2 linked regions of the Nitratidesulfovibrio vulgaris str. Hildenborough genome follow. The protein of the gene in region 2 interacts with the protein of the main gene of each other region in a pairwise test. Links are inferred from orthologs where the notes say so. Each region holds a gene or a part of one and is shown on either strand. Other genes may lie near its edges.

The links. Proteins that work in one complex are often made in the same cells at the same time.
Region 1: the proteins of rlmN (region 2) and ftsZ interact in binary tests that used the Escherichia coli proteins (3 or more experiments, as listed by UniProt). The link is inferred for Nitratidesulfovibrio vulgaris str. Hildenborough from one-to-one orthologs.

What each region holds. Positions count from the first base shown.
Region 1 is NC_002937.3:2,606,537-2,613,522, forward strand. The notes cover bases 2,536-5,435. They hold ftsZ (cell division protein FtsZ), read right to left. Parts: upstream 4,711-5,435; coding sequence 3,361-4,710; downstream 2,536-3,360. Other genes in these bases: DVU_RS11680 (DUF4851 domain-containing protein), read right to left, coding at 2,536-2,814; ftsA (cell division protein FtsA), read right to left, coding at 4,760-5,435. Also shown: DVU_RS11665 (zinc metalloprotease HtpX), read left to right, coding at 1-754; DVU_RS11670 (PaaI family thioesterase), read left to right, coding at 829-1,362; DVU_RS11675 (lipoprotein), read left to right, coding at 1,392-1,844; more of DVU_RS11680, read right to left, coding at 2,080-2,535; more of ftsA, read right to left, coding at 5,436-5,986; DVU_RS11695 (cell division protein FtsQ/DivIB), read right to left, coding at 6,017-6,853; murB (UDP-N-acetylmuramate dehydrogenase), read right to left, coding at 6,844-6,986. UniProt on the Escherichia coli protein: Essential cell division protein that forms a contractile ring structure (Z ring) at the future cell division site. The regulation of the ring assembly controls the timing and the location of cell division.
Region 2 is NC_002937.3:3,002,724-3,009,688, reverse strand. What follows is about bases 2,909-5,787. They hold rlmN (23S rRNA (adenine(2503)-C(2))-methyltransferase RlmN), read right to left. Parts: upstream 4,956-5,787; coding sequence 3,861-4,955; downstream 2,909-3,860. Other genes in these bases: DVU_RS13610 (HD domain-containing protein), read right to left, coding at 5,429-5,787; DVU_RS13620 (iron-containing alcohol dehydrogenase), read left to right, coding at 2,909-3,567. In the rest of the region: DVU_RS16890 (LexA family protein), read left to right, coding at 144-512; DVU_RS13625 (Y-family DNA polymerase), read left to right, coding at 671-2,110; more of DVU_RS13620, read left to right, coding at 2,389-2,908; more of DVU_RS13610, read right to left, coding at 5,788-6,757.

The sequences.
Region 1 (6,986 bases), 390 kb from region 2 along the record:
CCTCGCCCTTGTCATGAACGTGGGCAGCTACTGGTATTCCGACAAGATCGTCCTTTCCATGTACCGTGCGCAAGAGGTGTCGCCCGCAGACGCCCCCATGCTGCACGCCATGGTGGATGAACTGGCGGCCAAGGCGGGCATCCCCAAACCCCGCGTGTGCATCATCCCCGAAGAGGCTCCCAACGCCTTCGCCACCGGGCGCGACCCGGCACACGGCGTCGTAGCCGTCACGCAGGGCATCATGCGCATTCTCTCGCCTGAAGAGCTGAAGGGGGTTCTGGCCCACGAAATAGGCCACATCGCCAACCGCGACATCCTCATCCAGACCGTCGCCAGCGTCATGGCATCCGCCATCGTATCCATCGCCAACATGATGCAGTGGGCAGCCATCTTCGGCTTCGGGCGCTCCGACGACGAAGAGGGCGGCACCAACCCGCTTGTGGCCATCCTGCTTGCCATCGTCGCACCCATCGCGGCGTCGCTCATCCAGTTCGCCATCTCGCGTTCGCGCGAATACCTCGCCGACGACGCAGGCGCGCAGTATGCGGGCAACCCGCTCTATCTCGCCAACGCCCTGCAGAAACTCGACGCATGGAGCAAGCGCATTCCCATGCAGTCCGCCAACATGGCTACCGAGAGCATGTTCATCGTCAGCCCTCTCACCGGGGGCGGAATAAGCTCGCTCTTCAGCACCCACCCGCCCATCGAGGAACGGGTCTCACGGTTGCAGGCCATGGCGGCAGGACGCCGTTAAGCCTGTCTGGCCGCAGTACGCAAAATGCACCCACCGGGCCGCCTCAGGGCGGCCCTTTTGCCTTCGGAGTCATCATGGACGACGTAAAGACATGCCCTGCACACGATGAACGCCACGGTACCGGTGCCGCCACCGATGACACCCTGCATGCCGTAGCCCCCGGAGGCACGGCGGCTGGCGAAGAAGAGATGCCGGTACACCCCGACCTTGAAGCTTTCATCGAGAGCATTCCGTGGCACCGGCATCTCGGACTGAAAGTACTGGCACTCCACCCCGGTCATGCCCGGCTGGTCATCCCCTTTCAGGCGGGCTTCACCGGCAACGCCGCCCGCGGGGCATTGCATGGCGGCATCATCGCCTCGCTGGCCGACAGTTGCGGCAACGCCGCGCTATGGACCCACTTCGGCCCTGACGACCGCATCGCCACCATCAACATCGGGGTCGACTACTTTCGTCCCGCCCCCCTTGCCGACCTCATGGCCGAGGCCGAAGTGCGGCTGCTTGGCAACCGCATCGGCAATGTGCACGTAAGACTGGCACCGTTGGCCGAGCCCTCACAGACGGTGGCGGAAGGACGCACGGTGTGCTATGTAAAGCGCATGTCGTAGGCTCGACCTGCGGCAACAAGGAGCGCAACATGCACACACGTTTCCTGCACGCCACCATATGCGCGCTGGGTCTTGCAGCCCTGCTGGCAGGCTGCGTCACCGGAGGTTCCGGTAGCCGCGCGGCTTCGGGCGACTGTCCCGGCATCTATACCATCGGCGATGCCTCATACGACTTCAAGCTGGCCATGGGCGCCAACATCATCCGTCCGGGCCGCATCCCCGCCGAAGAGGTTCCCGCCGGACTTCCCGCGACCTTCCTCGAAGACGACGGCAGCTACGGTGGTGCGCCTGTCTATTGCACTGCCGGAGAGGCCCGCGACGACATCGCCCACCTTCTGAAGGCGGGCAAACTTCCGCCTGATGTTGACTGGCAGGTCTATCAGCTTGAAGGCATCTGGAAGGACGACACCTATCCCATCAAGAAGGGTGAATACAGACTGCTGAAGCCCGCCCGCGTCCTCGATAAGGTCGAAGGCAAGTAGCACGACACAGTACGCTCTTCCGCCCTGCCAGCCCTTCCAGCTATCGCGCCGTGTCTGCTCTCGCCGCACTCTCCGCCTGGTTGTCTGGCCAAGGGCTGCCAAGGACGCAAGGGCTGTGCTCACGCTTGCACGTACGACGGCTGCAAGGGCGTTGAAGCGTGACTGCAGAGACTGGAAAACGACAGGAGCCGGGGCATGCCCCGGCTCTTTCTTGCATCATGTCAGCCTTGTGGGCTTACTTTTCGTCGGTGAAGAGATAGCGCGTATCGGGTTCCATGCGGCCTGCAAGTCCCGTGAACCCTCGCTGGGACACGTCAGCGGCGACGACCGGCGCAGCCACGTCGGACACCGCCCCCCCGAAAGCGACATCGAAGACGGACTGTGCCCGCTTCGCAAAGGCGACAAGTCGTTCGTCCCCGCCAAAGGTGGGCAAGCCCCCTGCAAACGACTCCGGCAACGGTTCGCGGTATTCAAGCACGATCTTGACCTTCCGGAATTCTTCAAGCCGTGTGAAACGACGGGCCAGCCACTTCTTCGGCCCCGTGCCGTTCTTGAGCGCAAACGCTGCAAAGGCATCGTCCGTCACATCCACCACATGGGTGGATGCTTCGAAATCGCGCCCTCCAAACTGCACCGTCCCCTTGTCCACATCACGGAGTGATGCGGAGAGGTCAAGACTCCACTGCCAGCCTTCCGGCACTTCTCCGATGATGGTGACAGCCTGTCCTGTCGAGGCTCCGGCTGCGGGTGCATAAAGCCTGTAGTAGAGGCGGGGGGCTTTGAAGCCCAGTTCAGTGTAGAGTTGGGGGGTTGCCACGCCCGACACCACAGGCGTCATGGCAGGTACCGTTATGGCAAGCGGGGGCTTCGCGCCTGAAACGAGGGCGTCTCCAGATGCGCCACGCTGCAAAGGAGCACATGCCGCCACCGACAGCAGCAGCGCACCGAGAATAATCAGAGGACGGAACATGTCGAACCTCCTGAATGGCTGATGTTACGGCGTGATGCCGTTGCCGTATTCTAGGCATTCCTGCGGAAATGACCAGTGGCTCGAAATGGATTGTGGTTGATGCGAGAGCACGAGGAAACAAGGCGATCTTCTGTAACCCGTACGGCATAAACGCAAATGCGCCACCCGAGTCTTCATATGCACGAAAACGGCGGGGCACGATGACGCCTTTTTAACGACGAGCACCCCCCGGCGCCATTCATGCTGTAGACCTAGCATGGCTGGTTCGATGACCATCATGTCCCGTAGCCTCGTGTGCGTTTCGCGATCGAAATGCATCAGGCGTGTAACAATGATGAACCCGGCACAACGTACGAGCAGCAGATGCTACGTGGAGCAAAAGAAACGAGAAAAGGCCACCCGCAAGGGTGGCCTTCCCGTAAACCGGTCCAGGACGGAGAGGCGTCATTCCGTTGATCCCGGACGCGGGGTCTATCTGTCGCGAATGGTGCACCACCGGGCCGCAAACAGCCCGTCTACCCCCTGTATGGTGCCCCGCAACGGGGACTAGTCGGCCTGCTTGCGAATGAACGTGGGCAGTTCGAACTCGTCCTCGTCGAAAATGAAATCATCCTCCCCCGGCACGTGCCCTCCATTGGAACGGCTGATGCCGGAAGGATTGCGGGTCTGTTTGCGCAGGTATGCGGGGATGTTCCTGTCTTCATCAGAGAAGTTGGACAACCCGCGCCCCGGCGCGACCTGCTGTGCCTGCTGGGGAGCCTGCTGCGGCTGCTGCGGGGCCTGCTGCGGCTGCTGACGCCCGAATTCGGCTACGGGGCCGGACTCGACACGGGCCTGCGGTGCAGGGCGCTGTGCGGCGGGTGCCGCCTGCTGCTGCGAAGGACGACGGAACTGGGCGATGTTGCCGTTCTGTGCGTTGGGTGTGACGGTGGCCGAACCACAGGCTTCGATGCCGGTGGCGATGACGGTGATGCGCATCTCATCGCCAGCCGACTCGTCGAAGACCGTACCGAAGAAGATGCGCGCCTCATCGTGTGCGGCTTCCTGAATGATGCCTGCGGCTTCGCTGACTTCGTCGATGGTGAGGTCGGGACCGCAGGTGATGTTCATGAGCACACCACGTGCACCGTCGATGGAGACGTCTTCAAGCAGCGGGCTGGTGATGGCCTTCATGGCGGCCTCGCGGGCACGCGACTCGCCACGGGCGATGCCTGCGCCCATCATGGCAAGACCCGACTCGCCCATGACGGCCTTCACGTCGGCGAAGTCGAGGTTGATGAGGCCGGGCACCATGATGAGGTCGGAGATGCCCTTGACGGCGAAGTAGAGCACTTCGTCAGCCTTCTTGAGCATTTCCACGAAGGTGGCCTTCTTGGGGGCCAGCGAAAGCAGCCTGTCGTTGGGGATGGTGATGAGGCTGTCCACATGCTCGCGGAAGTCGGCAATGCCCTGTTCCGCGGCTTCAAGGCGCTTGCGGCCTTCGAAGAAGAAGGGCTTGGTCACCACACCCACGGTGAGCGCGCCCATCTCGCGGGCGGCCTGCGCGATGACAGGGGCTGCACCGGTACCGGTGCCGCCACCCATGCCTGCGGTGACGAACACCATGTCGGCTTCACCGATGCAATCCTTGATCGCGTTCATGCTCTCGACGGCAGCGTCACGACCTATTTGCGGATTGGCACCGGCGCCGAGGCCCTTGGTGAGTTTTTCGCCAAGCTGTATCTTGAGTTCCGCCGAAGAACGGCCAAGGGCCTGCACGTCGGTGTTCGCGCAGATGAAGGTCACGCCCTTGAGCGTGGAGGTGATCATGTTCTGCACGGCGTTGCCGCCGCCGCCACCTACGCCTATGACCTTGATCTTGGCGGAGTTCTCGATGTCGATATCCATGAATTCCATACGCCTCTCCTTAAAGCCCCAAAGCGGTTCCTTCTGATAGACCCACGGTTTACGATATGTCGGAGAACCACTTCCGCATTCTCGACAGCACGCGGTTGAACACGTTGCCGTCGCGGATGCGGAACTTGAGCTCCAGGCCTTCCTTCTCGGCGCCGTAGCGCAGAAGGCCGACGGCCGTGGCGAACTTCGGGCTGTTCACCACGTCCTTGAGTCCACCCACGTTCCGGGGGTAGCCGATGCGGGTGGGCATGTTGAAAATCTGCTCGCCGAGTTCCTGACAGCCCTCGATGAGCGCCGTGCCACCGGTGAGCACCACACCCGAGCCGATCTGGTTCTTGAAACCGGATCGCACGAGTTCCTGATCGACGAGCGAGAGAATCTCCTCCATGCGGGGCTCGCATATCTCGGCGAGCACCTGACGGGAGAGACGACGCGGTTCGCGGCCACCCACACTGGGCACCTCGATGAGCTCGTCGTTACGCACCATCTCGGCCATGGCGCAGCCATACTTCACCTTGATCTTCTCGGCGGAGATCATGGGCGTGCGCAGACCGAAGGCGATGTCGTTGGTGAGGTTCTGCCCCCCGAGGGCGAGCACCCCTGTGTGCTTGATGGAATCGTTGGCAAACACGGCGATGTCGGTGGTGCCCCCCCCGAGGTCGACGAGAGCGACGCCAATCTCCCTCTCCTCCTCGGTGAGCACCGCCTTCGACGAGGCCAGCGCCTCAAGCACGATATCCGATACGTCGAGCCCGCTCCTGTGGCAGGAACGGACGATGTTCTGAGCCGATGTGACCGCACCGGTGACGATGTGCACCTTCACTTCGAGGCGCACACCCGCCATACCCAGAGGGTCGGCGATACCGCGCTGGTCATCCACGACATACTCCTGCGGGAGGATGTGGATGACTTCACGGTCGAGCGGGATGGCGACGGCCTTGGCGGCGTCGAGAGCGCGCTCGATGTCCTTGGGGCCGACCTCGCCGCCCTTGACGGCGATGACCCCGTGGCTGTTGAAGCCCTTGATGTGGCTTCCGGCGATGCCCGCATACACCGAGCGGATTTCGCAACCGGCCATCAGTTCGGCCTCTTCGAGGGCCTTCTTGATGGACTGCACGGTCTGCTCGATGTTGACGACGACGCCCTTGCGCAGGCCGGTGGAAGGACTCGTGCCGATGCCGACGATATCGACGCCATCCGCCGTAGCCTCGCCGACGACGGCGCATATTTTCGTGGTGCCGATATCCAGACCGACGATGAGGTCCGTTTTGGCCATTACTCTCTCCTTGCTCTACGAAAGCCTGCCCTAGCGGGATTCGGGGTCTTTGAGCACCCAGACGTTGCCGTCCGCCGCCCGCACTTCGCCTACTTCGCGCAGTTCGCCGCGTCTTCCGAGGTCGGCGAGCACCTGACAGAGTCTGTCGAGATTGCCACCAAGGTTCTCGGGGGCCACGCTGATGCGCAGACCGGGGTTGTCGAGGTAGAGTTCCACCCCTCTACCGGCACTGAGCCTGACCCATGACACCAGTGAGATGTCGACGGGCAGACGTGCCCCCTTGAACGCGGCGATCACTTCGGGCATCCGGGCGAGAAGGTCCTCGCCACCCGGCCCGACCTCCAGCGTCGGAAGAGAGGTGAACCTGCCCGGCCCCACCGGGGCGAGGATGTTGCCGTGCACGTCGGCATAGTACAACGTGCCATCGCGCAATACCCAGAAGGCTGGTTCCCGTTCCGTCACTCTTATCGCAAATCTATCGGGAAGCAAGCGTTTTACCGACACTTCCGCTATCCATGGCGAGCTTGCGAGGCGGTCTTCCACATCGGCGATGTTGAGTGCGATGCTGTTCGCCCCTTCAACGAGTCCCGCCGTGGCGAGTATTTCGTCTTTGCTTAACATCAGATTGCCCGAGATTTCAACATCTCTTATGGCAAAGTACTCATGCGTCGTCATGAATCTATAGGCATACAGAACTGCCACACTCATGAGCACAAGCAACGACCCGACGATGACCAGTCCGCTCACCCAGCGAAAAAAACTGCCGATCCCTTTTGTAGGGAGACTGCTTTTCTTCTCGCTCTTGCTCCAGCTTCTCGAATAGCTGTTGCGCGACTTCTTCTTGCCTCGTGAAAGTGCTACAGCCATGAGAGAATCTTGACCTCCAGCGTCAAATCCATCCCATGACGTCGTTTGACAATCTCTTGTGCCAGTTGAAGCAGTTCAAAGGCCTCATCACTTCTGCCTGCACCTTCATTCACGAGAAAATTGGCATGGACTT
Region 2 (6,965 bases):
AGGCGCAGAATGGGACGATGAAGCGCCATACAGTCCCCGACGACTCACCGACTTCCAACCGTGGACAGGGTCATGCGGCCACAGACCGCGTGGTGCCCTGCGCCGTGCCTGTGAAAGACCCGCCGCGCCTGTCGCGTCCTCTCATGCTTTCGCGGGTGGCTGCGGGTTTCCCGTCTCCCGCCGACGACTATATCGACCGCAGCCTCGACCTCAACGACCATATCGTGAAGCATCCTGCGGCCACCTTCTATGTCAGGGCATCGGGCGAATCCATGCTGGGCGCGGGTGTCCATGACGGCGACCTGCTGGTGGTGGACAGGGCCCTCGACCCCCGTCCCGGAAGGGTGGTGATCGCGGCAGTCGACGGTGAACTTACCGTGAAGCGACTGGTGCGCGAGGGGGGCAGGCTGCTGCTGGCCCCCGAGAATGCGGCGTATCCGCCTCTGGACATCACCGGTCGCGAGGATGTCGAGGTGTGGGGGGTGGTGACGCATGTCGTCCATGCCCTTTGAGATGACCGGGCCCTGTGACACGACTCGCCCCCTCGCCGCATCCTTGTCTGTTGATGCGAAGCGGGGCACGATGGTGCGCGGAGTTACGGCGTCGGCGGCAACAATGGCGAATGGCGCACGCCCAGCGGGGCGTCTCCGGTATTGCGGGGAGTGCCGGTGTGAGCACTTCTGAAGCACTCAAACCACCTGCTGCAGTGCATGGGCCGCCTGAATCACAAGAGCCATGCGGAACCTTCGGGCCAGACGAGACCACAGGGGCAACCTCGACGGCCGCATCACGCGGGGAGGCCCGACGCCTGCCGCGGGGGGGCGTCCTGTGGGCGCTGGTGGACTGCAACAACTTCTACGCCTCGTGCGAACGGCTTTTCAGGCCCGACCTCAAGGGGCGTCCGGTCGTGGTGCTTTCCAACAACGACGGCTGTGTCATCGCGCGTTCCGCCGAAGCCAAGGCACTCGGCGTGCCCATGGGGGCACCGGAGTTCAAGGTGCGCGACATGCTGCGTGCCCACGACGTGGCTGTGTTCTCGTCCAATTACGCCCTGTACGGCGACCTCTCGCAACGGGTCATGCGCACACTGGCGACGGTGGTGCCCCGGGTCGAGGTCTATTCCATCGACGAGGCGTTCATCCCGTTGCCTGCGGCACTTGCCGCCGACCCCGTAGCTGTGGGGCGCACCCTGCGGCAGCGCGTGGCGCAATGGGTGGGCATTCCCGTGTCGGTGGGCGTCGGCCCCACGCGGACCCTCGCCAAGCTTGCCAACAGGCTTTCCAAGCAGGACTCCGCGTATGGGAATGTCTTCGACCTGACCCCGGAGACGGTGGACATGGACAGGGTACTCGCCAGCGTGGATGTGGGCGATGTGTGGGGCGTGGGGCGCCGGAGTGCGGAGATGCTGCGGGGGCGTGGCATTCTCACCGCGCGGGCGCTGCGCGACGCAGACCCCCTGTGGGTGCGGCAGCGCATGACCGTCACGGGCTGGCGCACGCAGCAGGAGTTGCGGGGAATGCCGTGCCTCACGGATGACGACCTGCCCGTGCCGCGTCGTTCCATCCGCTCATCCCGTTCGTTCGGTCAGATGGTGCGCACCTTGGAGCCCCTGCGGGAGGCGGTCGCCACGTTCACCGCACGGGCGGTGGCCAAGGCGCGCGCCGAAGGGCTTGTGGCGTCGTGCATCGAGGTGCATATCCGCACGCCGCGGCACACCGAACGACCACGTTACGACGAGACGACGACCATCACCCTGCCTTGCCCCACGGCGGACACGGGCCTGTGCATACGACACGCCCTCACGGGGCTGGAGCGCATCTTCCGTGAGGGCTATCTCTACGCCAAGGCGGGGGTCACGCTGTTCGGACTCGAACCGGCTGCGGGGCGGCAGGGGAGCCTTCTCGACCTCCTCGACGGTTCGCACGAGCACAAGGCGCGACGCGAACGACTCATGGCCGCGCTGGATGCCGTCAACCTACGGCACGGGCGCGGGAGTATCCGCCACGGTGCGGAAGGCGACCCCGGTGCCGCGTGGCATATGAGCCAGAAGTACCGTTCGCCGCGCTACACCACGGCATGGGAGGAACTGCCCGAAGTGCTCTGCCGTTGACCTGCGCAGTGTCCGCCTGCGGCAGCCCCGGCATTGATGACGAGGCTGTTGTGGCGTACGGGAGGTGTCTTTCCCCCCGCGTCACGCGGGAGAGTCATGAAGGTCGCAGCCCATGCGACCGGGCAACGGGGTTGCCATCGCGAGGGGCGAAGTCTCGCTTCCCGGCGTACGGGCGGCGAGGACGGCGCACACCCTGCGTGAGGCGGCGTGTGCTGCCTTGCCGGTTTCCCCGGTACGGGGCTGCATAGCATTGTCGTTCGCGAGGACATGGAGGCATCATGAAGGATTTCGTCTATCATAACCCAACGGAAGTACGTTTCGGTCGGGGCGTGGTCGCGTCTCTCGGGGCACGTGTTCGCGCCGCGGGACTTTCGGCCGTTGTCGTCGTCGCGGGGGGCGGTGCTGCCCGTCGTTGCGGCGCATTCGGCGATGCGGTGACCTCTCTGGAGGCGGCGGGCGTAGCATGGACACCGTGCGAGGGGGTGCGTCCCAACCCCGACCTCGACGGCGTATTGCGTGCCGTACAGGCGTTGCGTGATGCGGGGGCCGGGGGCTTCGTCGCCGTGGGCGGCGGCAGCGTCATGGATACCGCCAAGGCTGCGGGTGTATGCGCCCTGCATGACGGAGACCCGTGGGACCACTTCACCCGTCGCACCACGGCGACCGCGGCGGTGCCGGTGTTCACCGTGCCCACCCTGTCAGGGACGGGGGCGGAGATGAACGGCACGGCCGTCATCACCAACATGGCGCAGCAGCGCAAATGGTCGCTGCGTGGCCCCACGCCGGTGGCGGCGTTCCTCGACCCGGTCTATCAGCGTGACGTACCCCTCGCGCTGGCGGTGGGCTGCGCCGTGGACGCCATGACGCACGTGCTGGAATTCGCGGTGGCGGGAACCCCCTGCGTGGATGCGAAGGCCCTCGATATCCCCGGTGGGACGTATTTCATGGAAGAGACGGTGCTGGCGCAGAACGAGGCGCTTCTCCGTTCCATCATCCGGTCGGTGGAGGTGTTGCGCCGCATACCCGGTGACTATGCGGCGCGGGCGTCGCTGGCGTGGGCTGCGGGCCTTGGCCTGTGCGGGCTGACCGGGGTGGGGCTTGGCGGCGGTTCGTGGGTCTCGCATGCCCTCGAACATGCGGTGAGCGGGCATTTCCCGCAGGTGCCCCACGGCCCTGCGCTGGCGGTGCTCTTCCCCTGCTGGATGGAGGAGGTCGCATCGGAGCACACTCCGATGTTCGAGCGCCTCGCACGGAACGTGTGGGGCGTGGAAGGCGCTGTGGAGGGCATCCGTGCCATGCGCGCCACCTTCGACCGCTGGGGTGCCCCGCGCCGTCTGGCCGCATGGGGCGTGGGCGAGGACGCCATCCCCGGTCTCGTCCGTGCCGCGCTGGAGTACCCCCGTCCGCTCGGCCTTGCCCCGGAACGGGTGGAGCGCATCTTCAGGAGCGCCCTGTAGCGCCTGCGCGAAGCGGGTTCTGCGTGGCCGGTCACGCACATCTACGCCAAGGGGCCGCGCATCATGCGCGGCCCCTTGGCGTAGTAGGCATTGATGCCATGGCAAAGTCGGTGTGCGGTCGCCGTCATCCTGCTGCCCAAGGCTTCAGCAACGGCAGGTTCCGCCCCTCGGGCATCCCTCGATGATGAGCGGCAGGCAACCCGCGGGAGCGTCTGCCGACCTTGGGGCATTCCCGGTCGAACGTCAGGGCAGCGCATGGTCGGGCGTCGTTCCCTGCCCGCACTGCCGCGGGGCTAGGCCTCGGGGGCATCGGCCCCGGCGGATGCCGTGCCGCGCTGCAACTCGGAGGCCTTGAGCTGCCCGCAGGCGGCCTTGATGTCCTGCCCCTTGCTCTTGCGGATGATGGCGGTGATGTTCTTCGACCACAGGTACTGCTCGAAGGCGAGAATGCGTTCCGGCGTGGGGGCGTCGTAGGGGTCGCCCTCGGCGGGGTTGTAGACGATGAGGTTGAGCTTGCCCTTGGTCCGGGAGACGAGGCGCACCAGTTCACGGGCATGTTCGATGCCGTCGTTCACCCCGCCCAGCAGAAGGTACTCGAAGGTCACACGTTCGCGCGTCTTGAGGGGGTAACTCTCCAGCGCGGTGATGAGGTCGTCGAGATGCCAGTGCGCGGCCTTGGGCATGATGCGCTTGCGGATTTCCTGATTGGGCGCGTGCAGCGAGACGGCAAGGAAGGCGAGACCGCTTTCGCCGAGTTCACGCAGTCCCTTCTCGATGCCGCAGGTGGAGACGGTGATGCGGCGTGGCGAGAACGACAGGCCGAATTCGTCGTTGAGTGTGCGCAGCGAGCGCATGACCTCGTTGAGGTTGAGCAGGGGTTCGCCCATGCCCATGAAGACGAGGTTGCGCAGGATGGGGTGGTCGGGGCGCGAGTCGCCGAGATGGGCGCGTGCGACGAGCACCTGCCCCAGTATCTCGCCCATGGTCATGTTGCGCTCGAACCCCATGGTGCCCGTGCTGCAGAAGGTGCAGCCCATGGCGCAACCCACCTGACACGAAAGGCACTGGGTGATGCGGAGCGTGCCCTCGCGTGAGGCGCTGGGGATGAGAACCGTCTCGACCAGCGCACCGTCGGCGAGGCGCAGAAGGAACTTGGTCGTGCCGTCGGCACTCTTCTGCACGGTCTCGACCTCGGGCCACGTGATGACGGCCTTTTCGGCCAGCCGGGCGCGGGTCGCCTTGGAGACGTTGGTCATCTCGTCGAAGCTGCGGGCGCATTTCTGCCACAGCCATTGCCATACCTGACGCGCACGGAACCGGGGTTCGCCCAGTTCAGCGGTCATGAAGGCTTCAAGCTCTTCATAGGTGAGGTTGAGGATGTCTGTCATGTTCCTCTGCCCTTGTGGGCTTGTGGTGTGACGCGCTTGGCGCGTGCTGCGAAAAGGGGAATCGCCAGCAGTCATGGCTGTCGTGGCGATGGCATGCGGTCGTTCATCGTACGCCTGCCGGCGCGGGACAGAAGGCCTGTGCCGTCCATCGGGTGCGCTTCCCTGATGTCGCCGTGAACAGGCGGGAGGGTGCGCAAGGTCGTCGAGTCCGGTGAAGGTGCGGGGAAGAGACCGAATGAACGGAAACCGTGTGGCGTGGCAATACGGGATAACGCGCCGAAGGGGAAGCCCCTCATGCGCGGTACGACCGGCGGGGAGTGACGCGCCCGGTGAAGGAAGACCGGGCCGGGAGGTTCTCCTCCCGGCCCGGAACGCTTCGTCTGCAAGGGCTTCAGGCCGTCAGGACTGCATCAGGTTCGAATCCGGCGCGGCAAGGCAGGGCATATGTGTGCGCTGCCGCCGCTACGGCAGCCCTAGCTGAAGTACTGGCGCTTGTATTCCTTGATGAAGGCCACGGCGTCGTTGACGTCGGCCACGGCCCCGGTGACCTGCGCGTTGAGCAGGGCATCGCGGATAAGGCCCACCTGCGGGCCGGGATGCAGACCGGTGTGCTGCATGATTTCGTTGCCGTTGAGCAGCGGTTCGAGCATCTGTTCCGGTGTGGCGGCGCGTTCGAGGTACTTCTGGTTGTGGTTGAAGTAGGTGTAGCTGCCGTCACGAGCCTTGATGTCCGCACGTGCCATCTCCATGAGACGCGGGTACTCATCCAGCGCGGCGAAGCGGCGGATGCCCTTGTCGGTGAGCATGAAGTGGAATCGCATGTGATGCCGCACGAGATGGCAGATGAGGTCGACCTCCTGCGCGGGCAGGTGCAGGCGGTGCAGCAGGCGGCGGGTGACCTTGGCCCCCACGCGGTGATGCTGGTAGAAGGTCCACTGCCCGTCGTGGAAGTCGGCGGTGAAGAGCTTGCCCACATCGTGGAAGAGCATGGCCAGCGTTCCGTACCAGTCGTGGTGGAACCCCTCTTCGGGGTAGTGGCGCATGCATTCGATGGTGTGGTCGAGCACCGTCTCGGTGTCGCCGCTGTCGTTGCGACTCTGGCGCACACGGGCGAGGGCCGCCACTTCGGGCAGCAGACCGTGCAGCAGCTGCGCGTCGAAGAGCAGGCGTACGAACTTCCACATGGTCTCGGCCTCGACCATCTGCCATTCGGCCACGATGTCGGACACCGGCACGTAGTCGAGCACGCGGCCCGCACTGCGCACGATGGCTATCCACGTCACGGGGTCGATTTCCATGTCGAGGTTGGCGGCGTAGCGTATGGCACGCACGGCAAGCAGGTAGTTGCGGCGCAGGGTCTCGTCGGGCAGGCCGCGCAGGCGGATGATGCCCTTGTCGAAGCTCTCGAAGTCGTCGCTGTCGTGCGGTGCGGCCGCACCATACGGCAGTGTGAGGCTCGAATGGGCCTTGCCCAGTGCCTGCAACCTCGCGACCATGTGCGGGGTGATGCGCATGAGCGTGCGGTCGGGGTACGACGACTCTTCGGTGTCGGTGAGGTAGAAGCGGTGGGCGACGCCGCCTTCCTCGAGCATCGCCAGCACGCCTTCCTCGTCGGAACGTGTCGCGTTGGGGAAGAGACGGGCGATCTCATCGAAGTCGCATTCGCAGGCGAGGTCGATCTCCATGCGCTTGTCTTCGGCCATGAGCTCGGACTGAAGGCGCATGTTGACGACGTAGGCGTCGTAACCGTTACGCAGGATGGTCTTGCAAATGGAGATGGCGTCCTTGAAAGGCTGCGTCATCCGTTCCTCCTGATCTTTATGAAGCCCCGGCTGGCAGGGCGGCTGTGCAAAACAGGTGAGCGGCGCGCACGGCGCGCCGCATCGGGATATTCCGCTACGGGTCTGCATCACAAGTGCGGGGCGAAATGTCAAGGGCGGCAGGGGGACGCAACCCGTCCTGCCACGCCCGTACCGTCACCTGCGCCTTGCAGGTGCTTCACCTCGGGAC